Regions from separate parts of the Streptomyces sp. NPDC023573 genome, predicted to be linked through region 1. Evidence: predicted binding sites of a transcription regulator. Region 1 holds the regulator's gene; the other holds the start of a gene.
The links. Region 1 encodes HrcA, which represses chaperone genes, less so after heat shock. Its sites were predicted from a motif close to TTNGCACTCNGNNNNNCNGAGTGCNAA; they were not measured.
Positions count from the first base shown of each region.

Region 2: a site for HrcA is predicted at 5,025-5,051, ahead of groES (co-chaperone GroES). Genes of this name have one in related genera too.

Region 1 is NZ_JBVHKB010000001.1:826,095-834,772, forward strand. Features, by position in the region: gene ACZ32T_RS03790 (S41 family peptidase) at 1-2,500, opposite strand, end outside; gene ACZ32T_RS03795 (16S rRNA (uracil(1498)-N(3))-methyltransferase) at 2,682-3,428, opposite strand; gene ACZ32T_RS03800 (nitronate monooxygenase) at 3,425-4,498, opposite strand; gene dnaJ (molecular chaperone DnaJ) at 4,620-5,759, opposite strand; gene hrcA (heat-inducible transcriptional repressor HrcA) at 5,760-6,776, opposite strand; gene ACZ32T_RS03815 (MBL fold metallo-hydrolase) at 6,942-7,664, shown strand; gene ACZ32T_RS03820 (DUF3097 domain-containing protein) at 7,690-8,508, shown strand; gene ACZ32T_RS03825 (type 1 periplasmic-binding domain-containing protein) at 8,628-8,678, shown strand, end outside.
Region 2 is NZ_JBVHKB010000002.1:342,760-351,437, forward strand. Features, by position in the region: gene ACZ32T_RS08005 (ABC transporter permease) at 1-961, opposite strand, end outside; gene ACZ32T_RS08010 (ABC transporter ATP-binding protein) at 958-1,815, opposite strand; gene ACZ32T_RS08015 (SDR family NAD(P)-dependent oxidoreductase) at 1,987-2,760, shown strand; gene groL (chaperonin GroEL) at 2,837-4,462, opposite strand; gene groES (co-chaperone GroES) at 4,561-4,869, opposite strand; gene ACZ32T_RS08030 (polysaccharide deacetylase family protein) at 5,143-6,096, opposite strand; gene ACZ32T_RS08035 (THUMP-like domain-containing protein) at 6,187-7,410, shown strand; gene ACZ32T_RS08040 (hypothetical protein) at 7,397-8,035, opposite strand; gene ACZ32T_RS08045 (DUF1876 domain-containing protein) at 8,103-8,375, opposite strand; gene ACZ32T_RS08050 (VOC family protein) at 8,454-8,678, opposite strand, start outside.

The sequences.
Region 1 (8,678 bases):
GCTTGCCTGCCGCGCCGGCGAGCAGGGGGGCGGGGCCGGTGAGGGTGTCGACGGGGTGCCCGTCGACCGCCAGGATCACGTCACCGGGGCGCACCGCGACGCCGGGCGCGGCGAGCGGGGACCAGGCCGCGGGGTCGGAGGTCTCCGAGGGCAGGATCCGGTCGACGCGCCAGCCCCCGTCGCCGGCGCGGGAGAGGTCGGCGCCGAGCAGTCCCTGCCGGGCGAAGTCGTCGCCGTGGCCACCGGACGGCGTCACGTAGGCGTGGGAGGTGCCGAGTTCGCCCTGCACCTCCCAGAGCAGATCCATCAGGTCGTCGTGGGTGGAGACCCGGTCCAGCAGCGGCCGGTAGCGGTCCAGGACGGCGTCCCAGTCGACCCCGCCCATGTCGGGGCGCCAGAAGTTGTCCCGCATGACGCGGCCGGCCTCGTCGTACATCTGGCGCCATTCGGCGGCCGGGTCGAGGGTGCGGCGGACGCGGGAGAGATCGACGGTGACGTGGGTGTCGCCGTCGTCGTCGGACTCCCCCGACACCCGGCTGTCGGAGGGGACGACCCGCAGGGTGCCGTGGCTGTGCAGGACCAGCCGCCTGCCGTCGCCGCTGACCGCGAACCGGCTGATGCCGGAGGCGACTTCCTCGCAGCGCAGCTTCTCCAGGTCGTACCGCTCCAGGGTGGGTCCGGGGCTGGGTGCGCCGGGCGTGGCGGCGCCGGCACCGAGCACTCCGTTCACCGGGTGGCGCAGCCACAGCAGCCCGTCCCTGGCGGCCCGGAGCGAGGAGTAGCCGGCGGCCTCGACGGGGAACGGCACGATCCGGTCGGCGAGACCGTCGAGGTCGACGCGGGTGATGGGGAGCGCGGTGGGGTTGTCCTCGCCGTCACCGCCCTTCTCCTTCTCGGCCGGGCGGCCGTGGAGCTGCGGCCCGAACGGGGAGGGCGTGGTGGCGGCGAGTGTCAGCAGGTGCGGCCGGCAGGATCCGCCGAACGCCATGTCGAAGACGTGCGCGTCGTAGATCGGGTCGAAGACGCGCTCGGAGAGGAAGGCCAGGTGCTTCCCGTCGGTGGTGAAGGCGGGGGCGTAGTCCCGGAACCGCAACGGGGTGGCCTCGGTGACCGACAGGTCCGCGAGGTGGGCCAGTCTGAGCTGGCTGAGCGGCTCGGGGCCGGGGTGCGACCAGGCGAGCCAGGCGGAGTCGGGCGAGAAGACGAGTCCGGACGCGTCCCCGTCCTCGCTGCGGTCCACCTCGTGCACCTCGCCGCTCTCCCGTTCGACGATCAGCACCCGTCCGTCGTGGGCGGCGACGGCGAAGCGGCTGCCGTCGGGGGCGGGGGCCAGATCCAGGACCCGGCCGATCCGGCCGGCCGCGAGGCGGCGCGGCGCGGTGCCGGGAGCGGTGCCGGTGGCCGGCGCACACTCCAGCGCGTCATCGCCTTCGGCGTCGGTGACCCAGACGACGTGCTGGCCGCCGTCGGCCTGGAAGGTGTGCGGGAGCCTGGCCCGCACACCGGGTTCGGCGGCGAGCGCGCGGGCCGGACCCTCCCGGTGCGTGACCCAGTGGACGGCGCCGCGGGACCCGACCGCGCTGCCTCGGCCGGTGCGGTCCGGGGACGCGCTGTACGGATGGCTGCCGGCGTCCACCGGATGCGGTTGCAGGTCGGCGCGCTGTCCGCCGAGCCGGATGTCGAGACGGCGGGGGCCGTCGCTCTCCAGACCGTCCAGGAGCCAGAGTTCACCGGCGCGGGCGTAGCTGATCCGGGTGCCGTCGGTGGTGGCGTGCCGGGCGTAGAAGCCGTCGACGCCGCTGTGGCGGCGCAGGTCCGTGCCGTCGGGCAGGGACGAGTACAGCGCGCCGACGCCCTCGTGGTCGCTGAGGAAGGCGATGCGCTCACCGACCCACATCGGGCATTCGAGGTTGCCGTCGAGGCCCGCGTGGACGCGGGTGAACTCCTCGGGGGCGCCGTCCGTGGGCCGGTCGGCCGCGGCGATCCAGAGCTTGCCGGCCGTCCCGCCCCGGTAGCGCTTCCAGGCGGCGGCCTCGCGTCCCATCGTGGCCGAGAGCAGCAGGGGCCGCCCGCCGGGTCCGTACGCGAGCGAGCCGACCGGTCCGTACGGCAGGGTGCGGGCGGGGCCGCCGTCGACCGGGACGGCGCGGGCCCAGCTGCGCCGCAGGGACACCTGGCCCTGGGTGCTGATCGCCAGCACATCGCCGTCGGGCGTCCAGCCGCGTACGGACGTGCGCGCGTCGCCCCAGTGGGTCAGCCGCCTGGAGGGGCCGCCGTCGGCCGGCGCGATATGCACCTCGGGGGCCCCGTCCCGGGTGGACGTCCAGGCGACGAGAGTGCCGTCGGGAGAGATCCGCGGCTGGCTGACCGGGCGGTTGTCGGCGCTCACACGCCAGGCACGGCCGCCGTCGAGCGGCGCGAGCCAGACGTCGTCCTCGGCCGTGAAGGCGATCAAGTCGCCCTGGACATGGGGATACCGGAGGTAGGAAGGCTGCGTCACACGGATCACCCTAGGCTGCGGCACCGCTCCGGGTACCGGAGTTGGCCGGAGTCCGCCGTAGGGCCGGTGGCCCGCGCACTCACATTCCGCGGAGGTTCTCGGTGACCACGGCGGTCCCCCTCCCTCCCCCTCACCACGCGGTGCTGTGCGGGTGAGATCCGGCCCGCCCCGTGGCCCTCGGCTACGACCAGCGCCCGGTGCGTCCCATCAGGAGGGCCGCCGCGGCGGTCCCCGCGGTCGAGGTGCGCAGGACGCTCGGGCCGAGCCGGTAGGCGGGCGCCCCCGCCTCGGCGAAGGCCGCCAGCTCCTGGGGCGACACCCCGCCCTCAGGGCCCACGACCAGCACGATCGTGCCGCCGGCGGGGAGCTCGGCGGTGGCCAGCGGCTCGCTGCCGCTGTCCCGGTCCTCGTGCAGCACGCCCGCGAAGTCCGCCCCCGCCAGCAGGGCGGCGACCTGCTTGGTCGTCATGGCCTCCGCGACCTCGGGGAAACGCACCCGGCGCGACTGCTTCCCCGCCTCGCGCGCGGTCGTGCGCCACTTGGCGAGGGACTTGAGACCACGGTCGCCCTTCCACTGCGTGATGCAGCGCGCGGCCTGCCAGGGCACGATCGCGTCGACGCCCGTCTCGGTCATCGTCTCCACGGCGAGCTCGCCGCGGTCACCCTTGGGCAGCGCCTGGACGACGGTGATGCGGGGCGCGGGCCCGTCCTCCTCGTGGACGCTCGTGAGGCCGGCCACCACGAGCCGGTCCTTGCCCTCGGCCGCCCGTACGACGCCTTCCGCCCAGCGGCCCCGCCCGTCGGTCAGGACGACGTCCTCCCCGGGGTTCAGCCGCTTCACGGACACGGCGTGCCGTCCCTCGGGGCCGTCCAGGACGAACTCCGGCCCGGCGGGCAGCTGATCGACGACGAAGACTGGTGCCGTCACCGGGCACTCCTCACACTCACTGCCGCACGCGCGGCTTCCGTTTCGGCGGCGAGCAGGCCCACGAGCTCCCCGGCGGGCAGCTCGCGTGCCATCCGGTGTCCCTGGCCCGCCCACAGGGCCATGCCCTGGGCGTCCCCGGTCTTCGCCGCGGCCTTGCGCAGTCCGCCGGTCAGCTGGTGCACCTGCGGGTAGGCGGCGGGGGCGTACGGCCCGTGTTCCCGCACGAACCGGTTGACCAGTCCACGCGCGGGGCGGCCGGAGAAGGCCCGGGTCAGGGCCGTGGTCACGAACAGCGGGTTGGTCAGGGCCTGCTTGTGCAGCGGGTGGGCTCCGGACTCCGGGCACGGCAGGAACGCCGTGCCGAGCTGGGCGGCGTCGGCTCCGGCCGCCAGGACGGCCGTGATCTGGGAACCGCGCATCAGCCCGCCGGCCGCGACGACCGGCAGCGGCACGGACTCGCGGACCTCGGTGACCAGGGCGAGGAGCCCGGTGCCGGAGAGACCGCCCTGCGGGTCGTCCCGGTGCGTGGACTGGTGGCCGCCCGCCTCGGTGCCCTGCACACAGACCGCGCCCGCGCCCGCCCACCTGGCGTTGCGCGCCTCCTGGGCCGAGGTGACCGTGACGACGGTGAACGTGCCGGCGGCGGCGAACGCGTCGAGGACCTCGCGTGTGGGGCAGCCGAAGGTGAAGGACACCACCGGGACCGGATCCTCCAGCAGGATCGCGATCTTGGCCTCGTAACCGTCGTCGCCGCTGGAGTCCGGGTCGCCGAGCGGGGTCTCGTACCAGGAGGCCTCACCGGCGAGCTGCTCGCGGTAGACCTCGACGGCGCTGGGGTCGGCGACCAGCGGCTGGGGCATGAAGAGGTTGACGCCGAAGGGCCTGCCGGTCATCCGCCTGAGCTGCTCGACCTCGTTGTACATCCCGTCCGCCGTCTTGTAGCCGGCGGCGAGGAAACCGAGCCCTCCGGCCTCGGAGACGGCGGCGGCCAGCTCCGGGCGGGAGACGCCTCCCGCCATCGGGGCCTGCACGATCGGGTACCGGCAGAGATCGGTCAGCGCCAAGGACATGCCCGCATCGTGCCACGTCCCGCGGACCGTGCCGAATCAGCCCCTTTCGCACGGCGGAGGACCACCGCACGCACCGCACCGCCCGCCGGTACGGGACCGGCGGGCGGTGCGGTGACAGGGTTCAGCGGCCGTTGAAGGCGTCCTTCAGACGGGAGAAGAGCCCCTGCTGCCCGGGCTGGAACTGACCGGTGGGCCGCTCCTCGCCACGCAGCTTGGACAGCTCCCGCAGGAGGCGCTCCTGCTCGGGGTCCATCTTCGTCGGGGTCAGGACCTCGACGTGCACGATCAGGTCGCCGCGCCCGCCGCCACGCAGGTGCGTGATGCCGCGCCCGTGCAGCGGGACCGACTGGCCGGACTGGGTGCCCGGCCTGATGTCGATCTCCTCCAGCCCGTCGAGCGTCTCCAGCGGCACCTGGGTGCCGAGCGCCGCGGCCGTCATCGGGATGGTGACCGTGCAGTGCAGGTCGTCGCCGCGCCGCTGGAACACGGCGTGCGAGACCTCGTGGATCTCGACGTACAGGTCGCCGGCGGGGCCGCCGCCGGGGCCGACCTCGCCCTCGCCCGCGAGCTGGATCCGGGTGCCGTTGTCGACACCGGCGGGGATCTTCACGGTGAGGGTGCGCCGCGAGCGGATGCGGCCGTCACCGGCGCACTCGGGGCAGGGGGTCGGCACGACCGTGCCGAAGCCCTGGCACTGCGGGCAGGGCCGCGAGGTCATGACCTGGCCGAGGAAGGACCTCGTGACCTGGGAGACCTCGCCACGGCCGCGGCACATGTCACAGGTCTGCGCGGAGGTGCCGGGTGCGGCGCCCTCGCCACTGCAGGTCGTACAGACGACCGCCGTGTCGACCTGGATGTCCTTGGTCGTGCCGAAGGCCGCCTCGTTGAGGTCGATCTCCAGGCGGATCATGGCGTCCTGGCCGCGACGGGTCCGCGAACGGGGCCCGCGCTGTGCGGCGTTGCCGAAGAACGCGTCCATGATGTCGCTGAAGTTGCCGAAGCCGCCGGCTCCGAACCCTCCAGCGCCACCGCCGCCGCCCGACTGGGACAGCGGGTCGCCACCGAGGTCGTAGACCTGCTTCTTCTGCGGGTCCGACAGAACCTCGTAAGCGGCGTTGATCTCCTTGAACCGCTCCTGGGTCTTCGGATCCGGGTTGACATCCGGGTGCAGCTCGCGGGCGAGCCGACGGAATGCCTTCTTGATCTCGTCCTGAGATGCGTCGCGGCGCACGCCTAGTACGGCGTAGTAGTCCGTGGCCACTTACGAATCCGCCAGGATCTGTCCGACGTAACGTGCCACTGCGCGTACCGCTCCCATCGTTCCGGGGTAGTCCATGCGGGTCGGTCCGACCACGCCGAGTTTGGCGACTGCCTCGTCGCCCGAACCGTAGCCGACCGCGACGACGGACGTGGAGTTGAGGCCCTCGTGGGCGTTCTCGTGCCCGATCCGTACGGTCATGCCTGAGTCCGTTGCCTCACCGAGCAGCTTCAGCAGCACGACCTGCTCCTCCAATGCCTCCAGCACCGGCCGGATCATCACAGGGAAGTCGTGCCCGAAACGGGTGAGATTGGAGGTGCCGCCGATGATCAGCCGCTCCTCCGTTTCTTCGACCAGAGTCTCGAGGAGGACGGAGAGGACCGTCGATACGGTTCCCCGGTCCTCGGTCTCGAAGGACTCCGGCAGGTCCTGCACCAGCCGCGGGACGTCCGCGAAGCGTCGTCCGACGACCCGGCTGTTGAGCCGGGCCCGCAGATCCGCCAGCGAGGTGTCACCGAACGGCGCGGGACAGTCGATCATACGCTGTTCGACCCGGCCCGTGTCCGTGATCAGGACGAGCATCAGGCGGGCCGGAGCCAGCGACAGCAGCTCCACGTGCCGGACCGTCGACCGGGTCAGCGAGGGGTACTGCACGACGGCGACCTGCCTGGTCAGCTGCGCGAGCAGCCGGACCGTGCGGCCCACGACGTCGTCGAGGTCGACCGCGCCGTCGAGGAAATTCTGAATGGCCCTGCGCTCCGGCGACGACAGGGGCTTGACGCCCGCGAGCTTGTCGACAAAGAGACGGTAGCCCTTGTCCGTCGGAATGCGCCCCGCACTCGTGTGAGGCTGGGCGATGAAGCCCTCGTCCTCCAGCACCGCCATGTCGTTGCGGACAGTCGCCGGGGAGACCCCGAGGCTGTGCCGCTCCGTGAGCGCCTTGGAGCCGACGGGCTCCTCGGTGCCGACATAGTCCTGAACGATGGCGCGCAGCACTTCGAGTCTGCGTTCGCTGAGCACCGCGCACACCTCCAGCTGTGGTTCTTCGGCGTCTGCCTGGCACTCTGTGCGTTCGAGTGCCAGCAATCCCCCCGGTCAGTGTACGGGGGCGGGGTGGGCCCGGGGCAAGGGCGACCGGCCACGCCGTCGTGGGACCGCGCAGGTCGTTGCCGATAGCGTCGTCGTATGGACGTCTCTTGGGAAGAGTTCGGCTGGGAGCGGTTGGGCAACGCTACGGGGCGGCGGCGCCTCCCCGTCTGGGACGCGACCGCCGCGCTGGTGGCGGGGCCGGACGGTGCGCTGCTCTACGACACCGGCGCGACGCTCCGCGAGGGGGCCGGACTGCGCACCCAGGCCGAGGGCCTGCTGGGCCGCAGGGTGACGCATATCGCACTGAGCCATCCGCACTTCGACCATGTGCTGGGCACCGCCGCCTTCTCCGGGGCGGAGGTCTACGGGGCGGTCGGCACGGCGGAGCTGCTGGGGCGGGGTGCCGAGGAGCTGCGCGCCGACGCGCTGCGGCACGGGATGAGCGAGGCGGACGCCACGGCGGCCACGGACGCCCTGGTGGCCCCGCGGCACCAGGTGAGCGGCGAGTGGACGCTCGATCTCGGCGGCGGCTTCCAGGTGCTGCTGGCCAATGTGGGGCCCGGTCACAGCGGCCACGACCTCGTGGTGCTGGTACCGGGCTCGCCCGTCGTGGTGCTTTGCGGCGATCTGGTCGAGGAGTCCGGCGAACCGCAGGCGGGCCGGGACGCGGTCCCCTCCCACTGGCCGGCCGCGCTGGACCGGCTGCTGGAGCTGGGTGGCGAGGACGCGCTGTACGTGCCGGGGCACGGGGCGGTGGTGGACGCGGCGTTCGTCCGGGCGCAGCGTGAGCACCTGGCGGTCCGGTTCGGCGTGTCGTGAACGCTGCCCCGATTATCGTGCTGCCATGCGCAGCTACCAGCCGGATCTGACCCCGCCGTGGAAGAAGTCCGCCCCCGCCCCCGAGGTCCCCGCCGAGCCCGGTCTGGTGGTCGAGGAGGCCGTCACCGGCTTCTGCGGGGCGGTGATCCGGTGTGAGAAGACGGCCCAGGGGCCGACGGTCACCCTGGAGGACCGCTTCGGCAAGCACCGGGTCTTCCCGATGGAGCCGCGCGGCTTCCTGCTGGAGGGCCGGGGTGTCACCCTGGTGCGCCCGTCGGCCGCCGGTCCCGCCCGGCCCGCGCGTACGGCCTCCGGTTCGGTGGCGGTGCCCGGGGCGCGGGCGAGGGTCGCCCGGGCGGGCCGGATCTATGTGGAGGGGCGGCACGACGCCGAGCTCGTCGAGCGGGTGTGGGGCGACGACCTGCGCATCGAGGGCGTGGTCGTGGAGTACCTGGAGGGCGTCGACGACCTCCCGGCGATCGTGCGCGAGTTCGCGCCCGGTCCGGACGCCCGGCTCGGTGTCCTGGTCGACCATCTGGTGCCCGGTTCCAAGGAGTCCCGGATCGCCGCCCAGGTCACCGACGCGGACGTGCTGGTGGTGGGGCACCCGTACATCGACGTCTGGGAGGCCGTGAAGCCGTCGTCCGTGGGCATCCCCGGGTGGCCGGCGGTTCCGCGCGGTCAGGACTGGAAGACGGGCGTGTGCCGTGCGCTGGGCTGGCCGGAGAACACCGGTGCGGCCTGGCAGCACATCCTTTCCAGGGTCGGCTCGTACAAGGACCTGGAACCGCAGCTTCTGGGCCGCGTCGAGGAATTGATCGACTTCGTCACCCTTCCTTCCTGATGTCCCGGGAGCGTTGAAGAGGATCAGGTATCGATCCCCGCGAACACCTGCGCCGCACACGCACCATCCGTTATTGAGAGGTGACGGCAAGGCCCGGCACAGGGGAAGGCACGGGGCGGATGACGCGTGAAGTGTGGCGGGACAGCGCGGACAACGAGGCGGCCTCCGCC
Region 2 (8,678 bases), on a different contig from region 1:
CCTCCGCGGCGACCGCGCGGCGGATCTGCCGCGGGGTGGCGCCGACCGCGCGCAGCAGTGCGAACTCGCGGGTGCGCTGGCCGACGGAGAGCGCGACGGTTCCAGCGGCGGTGAAGACGGCGACCAGTGTGGCGATCCCGCCGAAGGAGCCGCCGAGTCCGGTGAGCGTGTCCTTGGCGTACGCCAGTCCCCGGTCCTCTACGCCGCCTCGGGCGTCTCCGGTGAGCACCTGCGCGCCGGAGCCGGCGAGGGCCTCTTCGACGGCGGCGGCGAGGGCCGATTCGTCGGCGGGGGAGGCGCCGTCCTCGGCCAGTACGGCGATGGCGTCGACCTTGCCGGGGTGCCCGGCCAGCGTGGGTGCCTCGGCGTCGGCGAAATAGGCAGCGGCCGTGGTGTCGCCGGCGGTCCCGGGCCCGGCCAGTCCGGAGACCCGGAAGTCCGCGCGGCCCGCGGCTGTTTCGAGCGTGACGGTGCCGCCCACACCGGTCTTCGCGCCCCGGGCGGCGGCGTCGCCGAGCACGACCTCGCCCGCTCGGGGCGCTGTGCCGGCGGACAGCGCGGCACCGGTGAAGGCGTGCGATCCCCAGCCGTGGCCGGTGAGCGCCGCGCCGTCCTGCCGCACCGGGAAGGTGGAGTCCGGCACCGCGGCCCCGGCGCCCGGCGCCCGGGCCGCCTTCGCCACGAGGCCCACGTCGACGCGCGCCTTGTCCGGCAGCGGGTAGGCGGATTCCTCGGGGCCGTCGACGGTGTCGGAGACGACCCGGGCGGACTGGTCGGCCGCCGCGACGACCGGTGCCTTCGCGTACCGCTGCGCGGGCACCGAGGCGCGGATGCCTGTCTCCAGCAGGGTTCCGCAGGCCGAGACGATCAGCGCCGCCATCATCAGCGCGACGAACGTGCCCGCGAACGACGCGGGCCTGAAGCGGACGGCCGCGCGGGCGAGTCCGGTGGGGCGCCTCATGCGGCGGCCCCCGCCATCGCGCCCGTGCGGGCGGTCAGCGCCGCCATCCGCGCGGCGATCTGCTCCGCCGAACCGCGCTCCAGGCCGCCGGCGAAGGTGCCGTCGGCGAGGAACAGCACCTGGTCGGCCCACGCGGCCGCGGCCGGGTCGTGGGTGACCATGACGACGGTGGCGCCATGGGCGTACCCCCCGCCCGCGTGGGGCCCGGAGCCGGTGGGAGTGTCCACCGCGTGCCGGAGCAGGCCGAGTACCTCGGCGGCGGTGCCGGTGTCGAGGGCTCCGGTCGGCTCGTCGGCGAAGATCACGTCAGGCCCCGTGACCAGGGCGCGGGCGACGGCCACGCGCTGCTGCTGGCCGCCGGAGAGCTCGCCGGGCCGGCGCCGCGCCTTGTCGGCGAGCCCGACCCGCGCGAGCACCTCGGCCGCCCGGCGGCGGTCCTGGCGCTGCCCGGCGAGGCGCAGGGGCAGCAGGACGTTCTGCTCCACGGTCAGCGACGGCAGCAGGTTGAACGCCTGGAAGACGAAGCCGAGGCGGCTGCGGCGGAGTTCGGTGAGCCGGTTCTCGCTCATACCGGTGATCTCGGTGCCACCGAGGTACACGGATCCGTCCGACGGCTGGTCGAGCCCGGCGGCGCATTGCAGGAAGGTGGACTTCCCTGACCCGGACGGGCCCATGACGGCGGTGAACGTGCCGCGCGGAAGGGCGAGGTCGACGCCCGCGAGCGCGTGCACGGTGCCGGGGCCGCGGCCGTAACGCCTGCGGACACCGCGCAGTTCGACGGCGAGACCGGGTGTGGCGGCCGGGGCCTCCGGCCGGTCGTCCGCCTTCTGCCGTTTGCCGCTGCGTAGCCTCATGTTCCGCCCTTTCGTGATGTTCTCCGTACCGACGGGTGGAACGTACGAGGACGACACCGCGCCGGGCGTCATACCCGGGGGCCGACATGGGGTGCTACCGGGGTAGGGGGTGGCTTCACCTGGAAGAAGCCGGGTCCACCGCCCGGGCGGGGGGCGGCTAACGTGCCGCCTATGACGACTGCACTGATTACGGGCGCGACGGCGGGGATCGGGGCCGCCTTCGCGCGGCGGCTCGCGGGTGACGGGCACAATCTGGTGCTGGTGGCCCGCGACACGGAACGGCTGCGGGCCCAGGCCACGGAGCTCCATGACAGGCACGGCATCGAGGCCGAGGTGCTGACCGCCGATCTGTCCACGGACAGCGGGATCGAGGCGGTCGCGGCACGGCTGACGGACCGTGTGAGCCCTGTCGACCTGCTGGTCAACAACGCGGGCTTCGGCAACAAGGGCCGCTATCTGGATGTCCCGGTGGCCGACGAGCTGACGATGCTGAAGGTCCACTGCGAGGCGGTGCTGCGGCTGACCTCGGCCGCCGCCGGCTCGATGCGGGAGCGCGGTCGCGGCGGGGTGGTCAACGTGGCCTCCGTCGCGGCGTTCCTGCCGCGCGGGACGTACGGGGCGTCGAAAGCCTGGGTCGTCCAGTTCACCCAGGGCGCGGCGAAGGACCTCGCGGGTTCGGGGGTGCGGCTGATGGCGCTGTGCCCGGGCTTCGTACGGACCGAGTTCCACGAGCGTGCCGGGATGGGGACGGGCAACATCCCGGACTGGATGTGGCTCGACGCGGACAAGCTGGTGGCCGCGGCCCTGGAGGACCTGGCCCGGGGCAGGTCGGTGTCGGTCCCGGACCCGCGCTACAAGGCGCTGATGGGTCTGGTGAAGCTGACGCCCCGCAGTCTCCTCGGCGGGGTCACCTCCCGCGCGGGCCGGAGTTACGGACCTCAGTAGGCGAGCACGGAGAACGCACCGAGGCCCGGTGCCCCCGCGACGGGGGTACCGGGCCTCGCTGTCCCGCGGAGCCGTACTAGTGGCTGTGGCCGTGGCCGCCGTGACCGGCGTCGGCCTCTTCCTCGGCCGGCTTCTCGACGACCAGGGTCTCGGTCGTGAGCAGCAGCGACGCGATGGACGCGGCGTTCTCCAGGGCGGAGCGGGTGACCTTGACCGGGTCGATGACGCCGGCCTTCACCAGGTCGCCGTACTCGCCGGTCGCGGCGTTGAAGCCCTGACCCTTGTCGAGCTCGGAGACCTTCGAGGTGATGACGTAGCCCTCGAGGCCCGCGTTCTCCGCGATCCAGCGGAGCGGCTCGACGGCGGCGCGGCGCACGACCGCGACACCCGTGGCCTCGTCGCCGGTCTTGCCGAGGTTGCCCTCGAGGACCTTGACGGCGTGGACCAGAGCGGAGCCACCACCGGAGACGATGCCCTCCTCGACCGCGGCGCGGGTCGCGGAGATGGCGTCCTCCAGGCGGTGCTTCTTCTCCTTGAGCTCCACCTCGGTGGCCGCACCGACGCGGATCACGCACACGCCGCCGGCCAGCTTCGCGAGGCGCTCCTGGAGCTTCTCGCGGTCCCAGTCGGAGTCCGTGGACTCGATCTCGGCCTTGATCTGGTTGACGCGGCCCTTGACGTCGTCGGAGTTGCCCCCGCCGTCGACGATGGTCGTGTCGTCCTTGGAGACGGTGACGCGGCGGGCGGTGCCCAGCACGTCCAGACCGGCCTGGTCGAGCTTGAGGCCGACCTCCTCGGCGATGACGGTCGCACCGGTGAGGGTGGCGATGTCGCCGAGCATGGCCTTGCGGCGGTCACCGAAGCCCGGGGCCTTCACCGCGACGGCGTTGAAGGTGCCACGGATCTTGTTGACGACGAGGGTGGAGAGCGCCTCGCCCTCGACGTCCTCGGCGATGATCAGGAGCGGCTTGGAGGCGCCGGCCTGGATGACCTTCTCCAGCAGCGGGAGCAGCTCCTGGATGGAGCCGATCTTGCCCTGGTGGATCAGGATGTACGGGTCGTCGAGGACGGCCTCCATACGCTCCTGGTCGGTCACCATGTACGGGGACAGGTAGCCCTTGTCGAAGGCCATGCCCTCGGTGAACTCGAGGTCCAGACCGAAGGTGTTGGACTCCTCGACGGTGATGACACCGTCCTTGCCGACCTTGTCCATCGCGTCCGCGATGAGCTCGCCGACCTGCGGGTCCTGCGCGGAGAGCGCGGCCACGGCGGCGATGTCGGCCTTGTCGTCGATCGGGCGGGCGGTCGCGAGGAGGTCCTCGGACACGGCCTTCACGGCGGCGTCGATGCCCTTCTTCAGGGCGGCCGGGGACGCGCCCGCGGCGACGTTGCGGAGGCCTTCGCGGACGAGGGCCTGGGCGAGCACGGTGGCGGTGGTGGTGCCGTCACCCGCTACGTCGTTGGTCTTGGTCGCCACCTCCTTCACCAGCTGGGCACCGAGGTTCTCGTACGGGTCGTCGAGCTCGACCTCGCGCGCGATGGTGACACCGTCGTTGGTGATGGTGGGGGCGCCGAACTTCTTGTCGATGACGACGTTGCGGCCCTTCGGACCGATCGTCACCTTCACCGTGTCGGCAAGCTTGTTGACGCCGCGCTCAAGGGCGCGACGGGCGTCCTCGTCGAACTTCAGAATCTTCGCCATGGGCTGAGCTGTCCTCTCAAACGAACTGCGCCCCTCGCCGCCCGGCTAGTTTCTCGCAGGGGGCCAGGGGCGCAGAACAGAAGCAAACGTTAGGTGAATTACTTCTCGACGATCGCGAGAACGTCGCGCGCCGAGAGGACGAGGTACTCCTCGCCGTTGTACTTCACCTCGGTGCCGCCGTACTTGCTGTACAGAACGACATCGCCGGTCTTGACGTCGAGCGGAAGGCGCTCGCCGTTCTCGAAGCGGCCCGGGCCCACGGCCAGGACGACGCCCTCCTGGGGCTTCTCCTTGGCGGTGTCGGGAATAACCAGGCCGGAAGCCGTGGTCTGCTCGGCGTCGAGCGGCTGGACCACAATGCGGTCCTCGAGCGGCTTGATCGCAACCTTGGAGCTGGTGGTCGACACGATCCGGTCTCCCCCTTCGGAGATCTCACGGGGTTTAACAGTCTGTGGGGTGGCGACCAGACCGATCCGTCGTCGCGGGTGCCGGACCTGCCCTGTCGCGCGGTTGTGCTGGCACTCTCCATCGGGGAGTGCCAGCACTGACACTATGGCCGCGATTAGCACTCGGTCAAGCGGAGTGCCAATTCACCACCCTCGCGTGGCGCCGTCGGACCGGCGTACGCCCGGACAACGCGGGAGATCTTCACAGGGTTCCGTACGGCGGACGACCGCCCGTCAGACGTAGTCCTCCAGCTTGGCCACGGCGTATCCCTTGTCGGTGACCGTCTTCATGACGTTGCGGATCATGTCGGCCATGGAGCCGTTCCAGTCCTCACGGCCCCGGAAGTGGGTGAGGATGATGTCGCCGGGGTGCAGGTCCTGGTCCCACTCGCGCCACTCCATGTGGTCGGGGAACGCCTCGGCGGCCCACAGGGGCACGGCCTTGATGCCGCAGGACCTGGCGACGCGCAGGGTGTCGCCGTTGTAGTTGCCGTACGGCGGGCGGAAGAGGGTGGGCCGCTTCCCCAGGTGCTTCTCGATCTTGTCCTGCGAGCCGCAGATCTCCCGGTGCTGCTCCTCCCGGGAGAGCCCCGGGAGATAGCGGTGGTTGAGCGTGTGGTTGCTGAGGGTGACACCCCGGGCCTGCATGTCCTTGAAGTAGCCGTAGTCGTCGCTGACTTCGTAGTCGCTGAGGAAGGCGCTGTACGGGATGTCCAGCTCCGACATCATCCGCAGCAGTTCGGGGTCCTTCTCCGCGCCGTCGTCCATCGTCAGGAAGACGACCCGCTCCTCGGTCGGCACGGTGGTGAAGACCGGCGGCAGATCCTCCCCGCCCTCGACCTCGAAGCCCTTACGGGTGGTGATGCGCGGCTTCTCGGCCGGCGGCGCCGGCGCGACGAGCGGGACCTTGGCCAGGCCCCACTTCCTCGCGACGGCGGTACGGGCGGCGACCGACCGCTTCAGCCGCTCGGCCTCGGCCTTCGCCTTCGCCTCGGCCGCGGCGGGGCCCGCCTGCGCGGCGGCGGCTCCCGGCTGCCCGGCCACCGGCTCCTGCCGCCCGGCCGCACCTTCGTCCGCCCCGTCGCCGCACCCGGAGGCGGCGGCACCGACCAGCAGGGCGACCAGGACCGCGCAGACCGGTCTGTGCCGCTTGGGGACCTTCTTGTCGTTTTGTCGTACTAGCTGCATGGCGCCGCATCCTGCCACCGGGCCACCGGCCGCCTCCGCCGACACCTCCGGGGGACCCGCCGGGTCCCCCGGCTGGCTCACAATGGACGGGTGAACGCCCTTCCCCCCGCCGGTCAGGCCGACCCCGCCGGCCCGCTCGCCGCCTTCGCCGCCCTCCGCACCCCCGAGGGCACGGCCCTCCTGGACGAGCTGCGCGACCACGACCCCGCCCGGGAGCTGGCGACGGCGACACGGCTGCGCCGCACACACCCCGCCGCCCTCGTGTCGGCGGCGCTCGGGCAGGCGCGGCTGCGTCAGCGCGCGGTGGCGAAGTTCGGGCCGGCCGACGCGTACCGCATGTTCTTCACCCCCGACGGCGTGGAGCAGGCGACCCGCACCTCGGTAGCCGGCTACCGGGCCGGGCGGTTCGCGGAGCTCGGCGTACGGAGCGTGGCCGACCTCTGCTGCGGCATCGGCGGGGACGCGATCGCCCTGGCCAGGGCGGGCATCCCGGTCCTGGCGGTGGACCGGGACCCGCTCACCGCCGAGGTCGCCCGTGCCAACGCCGAGGCGCTCGGCCTCCAGGACCTCGTCGAGGTGCGGTGCGCCGATGTCACGGACGTCGACACCTCCCCCTACGACGCGGTCTTCGTCGACCCCGCCAGGCGCGGCGGGCGCGGCAGGATCTTCGACCCGGAGGCCTATTCACCGCCGCTCTCCTGGGCGACCGGGGCCGCGCTGAAGGCCCCCCGCGCCGCGCTGAAGATCGCCCCCGGCGTCCCTCACGAGGCGATCGAACCGGCCGCCGAGGCCGAGTGGATCTCGGACGGCGGCGATGTGAAGGAGGCCGTGCTCTGGTTCGGCGAGGGCTTCGCACCCGGCACCTTCCGGGCCACGCTGCTCCCGTCCCGCACGACCCTCGCCTCCCACGGCCCGCTCCCCGCCCCGCCGGTCGGTCCCGTCGGCCGCTATCTGTACGAGCCGGACGGGGCCGTCATCCGCGCCCATCTGGTGGCCGACATCGTGGAACGGTGCGAGGGCAGGCTGATCGACGAGACGATCGCGTACGTCACGAGCGACCTGCCGTACGAGTCCGACGCCACGGCCGCGTACGAGATCACCGATCAGCTGCCCTTCAACATGAAGAAGCTGAAAGCCCTGCTCAGGGAGCGCCAGGTGGGCGTGCTGACCGTGAAGAAGCGCGGCTCGGCCGTCGAACCGGAGGAGCTGCGCCGGAAGATGAAGCTCCACGGGCCGCACGCGGCCACCGTCTTCCTGACGCGGGTGGCCGGGGCGCCGACGATGCTGGTCGGGCAGCCGGTCAGCCGGCCCTGACCAGCGGCGGTTCAGCCGGCATCCGCAGCACCCAGCGACGGTGGGCGAACGCCTTCACGAGGCCGGCCAGTCCCGTCACCCAGGCGAGGAACCCGAGCCCCATCAGCCAGGCCACCAGGCCGTACGTCTCCTCGCCGGCCCTGGCGGTCGCCGGGACGGCCACACAGCCGAACAGCCCCGCCGCGCAGAGCGTGAACGACATCAGCAGCCAGGCGAGGCTCGCCCGGGGCCGGCGCAGGAGCCTGTCCCCCTCCGGGTCGCGGTCCAGCGCGCCCCACTGTGTGAGCAGGCGGTGGACCCGCAGGTCCCTGGTCACGTTCACGGCCATGAGGACGACGGCCGGGACCAGCACGGCGGCGCCGACGGCGAGGCAGATGACCCCCGGAATCACGCCGAGGGTGTCGTAGGCGTCCTCGAACATGAGGAACGCCGCACCCGCCAGGGACCAGCCGAGCGCGGCGATCCCCGCCCACATCCACAGGATTCCGAGCCGCCCCGGTCCGATGAACATCGTCACCAGTTCGCCGAGGACGACCGCCCGGTCTCTCAGCAGGGCGTCGCGGTCGGGCCACGTACGTATCTCCACGGGCGGAGGAGGCGGCGGAAGCGGTGAACGACTGGGCATGGCCCAGAGGTTACCGAGCGCGCACCCCGGCCGAGGAGGGCGGGACAGGCACTGGGTCCGGTCCGGGTCAGGTCAGCGGGTACGACGTGCGGCCGGACGCCTCGTCGATCTCGTCGTGCGCCTTGGTGAGCAGCTTCATCGCCAGTTCGTTGAGGGCACGGGCGCCGGCGATCTCCTCGCCGACCCTCGGCTGCTCCGCGTCGGAGGGGTGGCGGCTGGCGTACCCGTGGGCCCGCACCTCGGTCCCGTCGCCCAGCCGCACCATCGCGGCCGCACGGGTCCGGTGGGTGTCCTCCTCGAATTCCAGCTCGATGTGCCAGCCGACCGTGGTCTCCATCATGTCGGTCACCTCCCGGGGATCCTGCTTCCAGGGTGCGCCCGATCCCCCGCCCGCGCACGGCGTGCGGCGCCGCGCTCCTCAGGCGTCCCGCAGGGCCTGGACGTCCAGCTTCCGCATGCCCGTCATCGCCTTCATCACGCGGTCCGCCTTGGCCCGGTCGGGATCGGCGAGCAGCTCGGGCAGCGCGCGCGGGACGATCTGCCAGGACAGGCCGTACCTGTCCTTCAGCCACCCGCACATGCTCTCCTCACCGCCCTCGGTGAGCTTCGTCCACAGGGTGTCGACCTCGTCCTGGTCGGCACA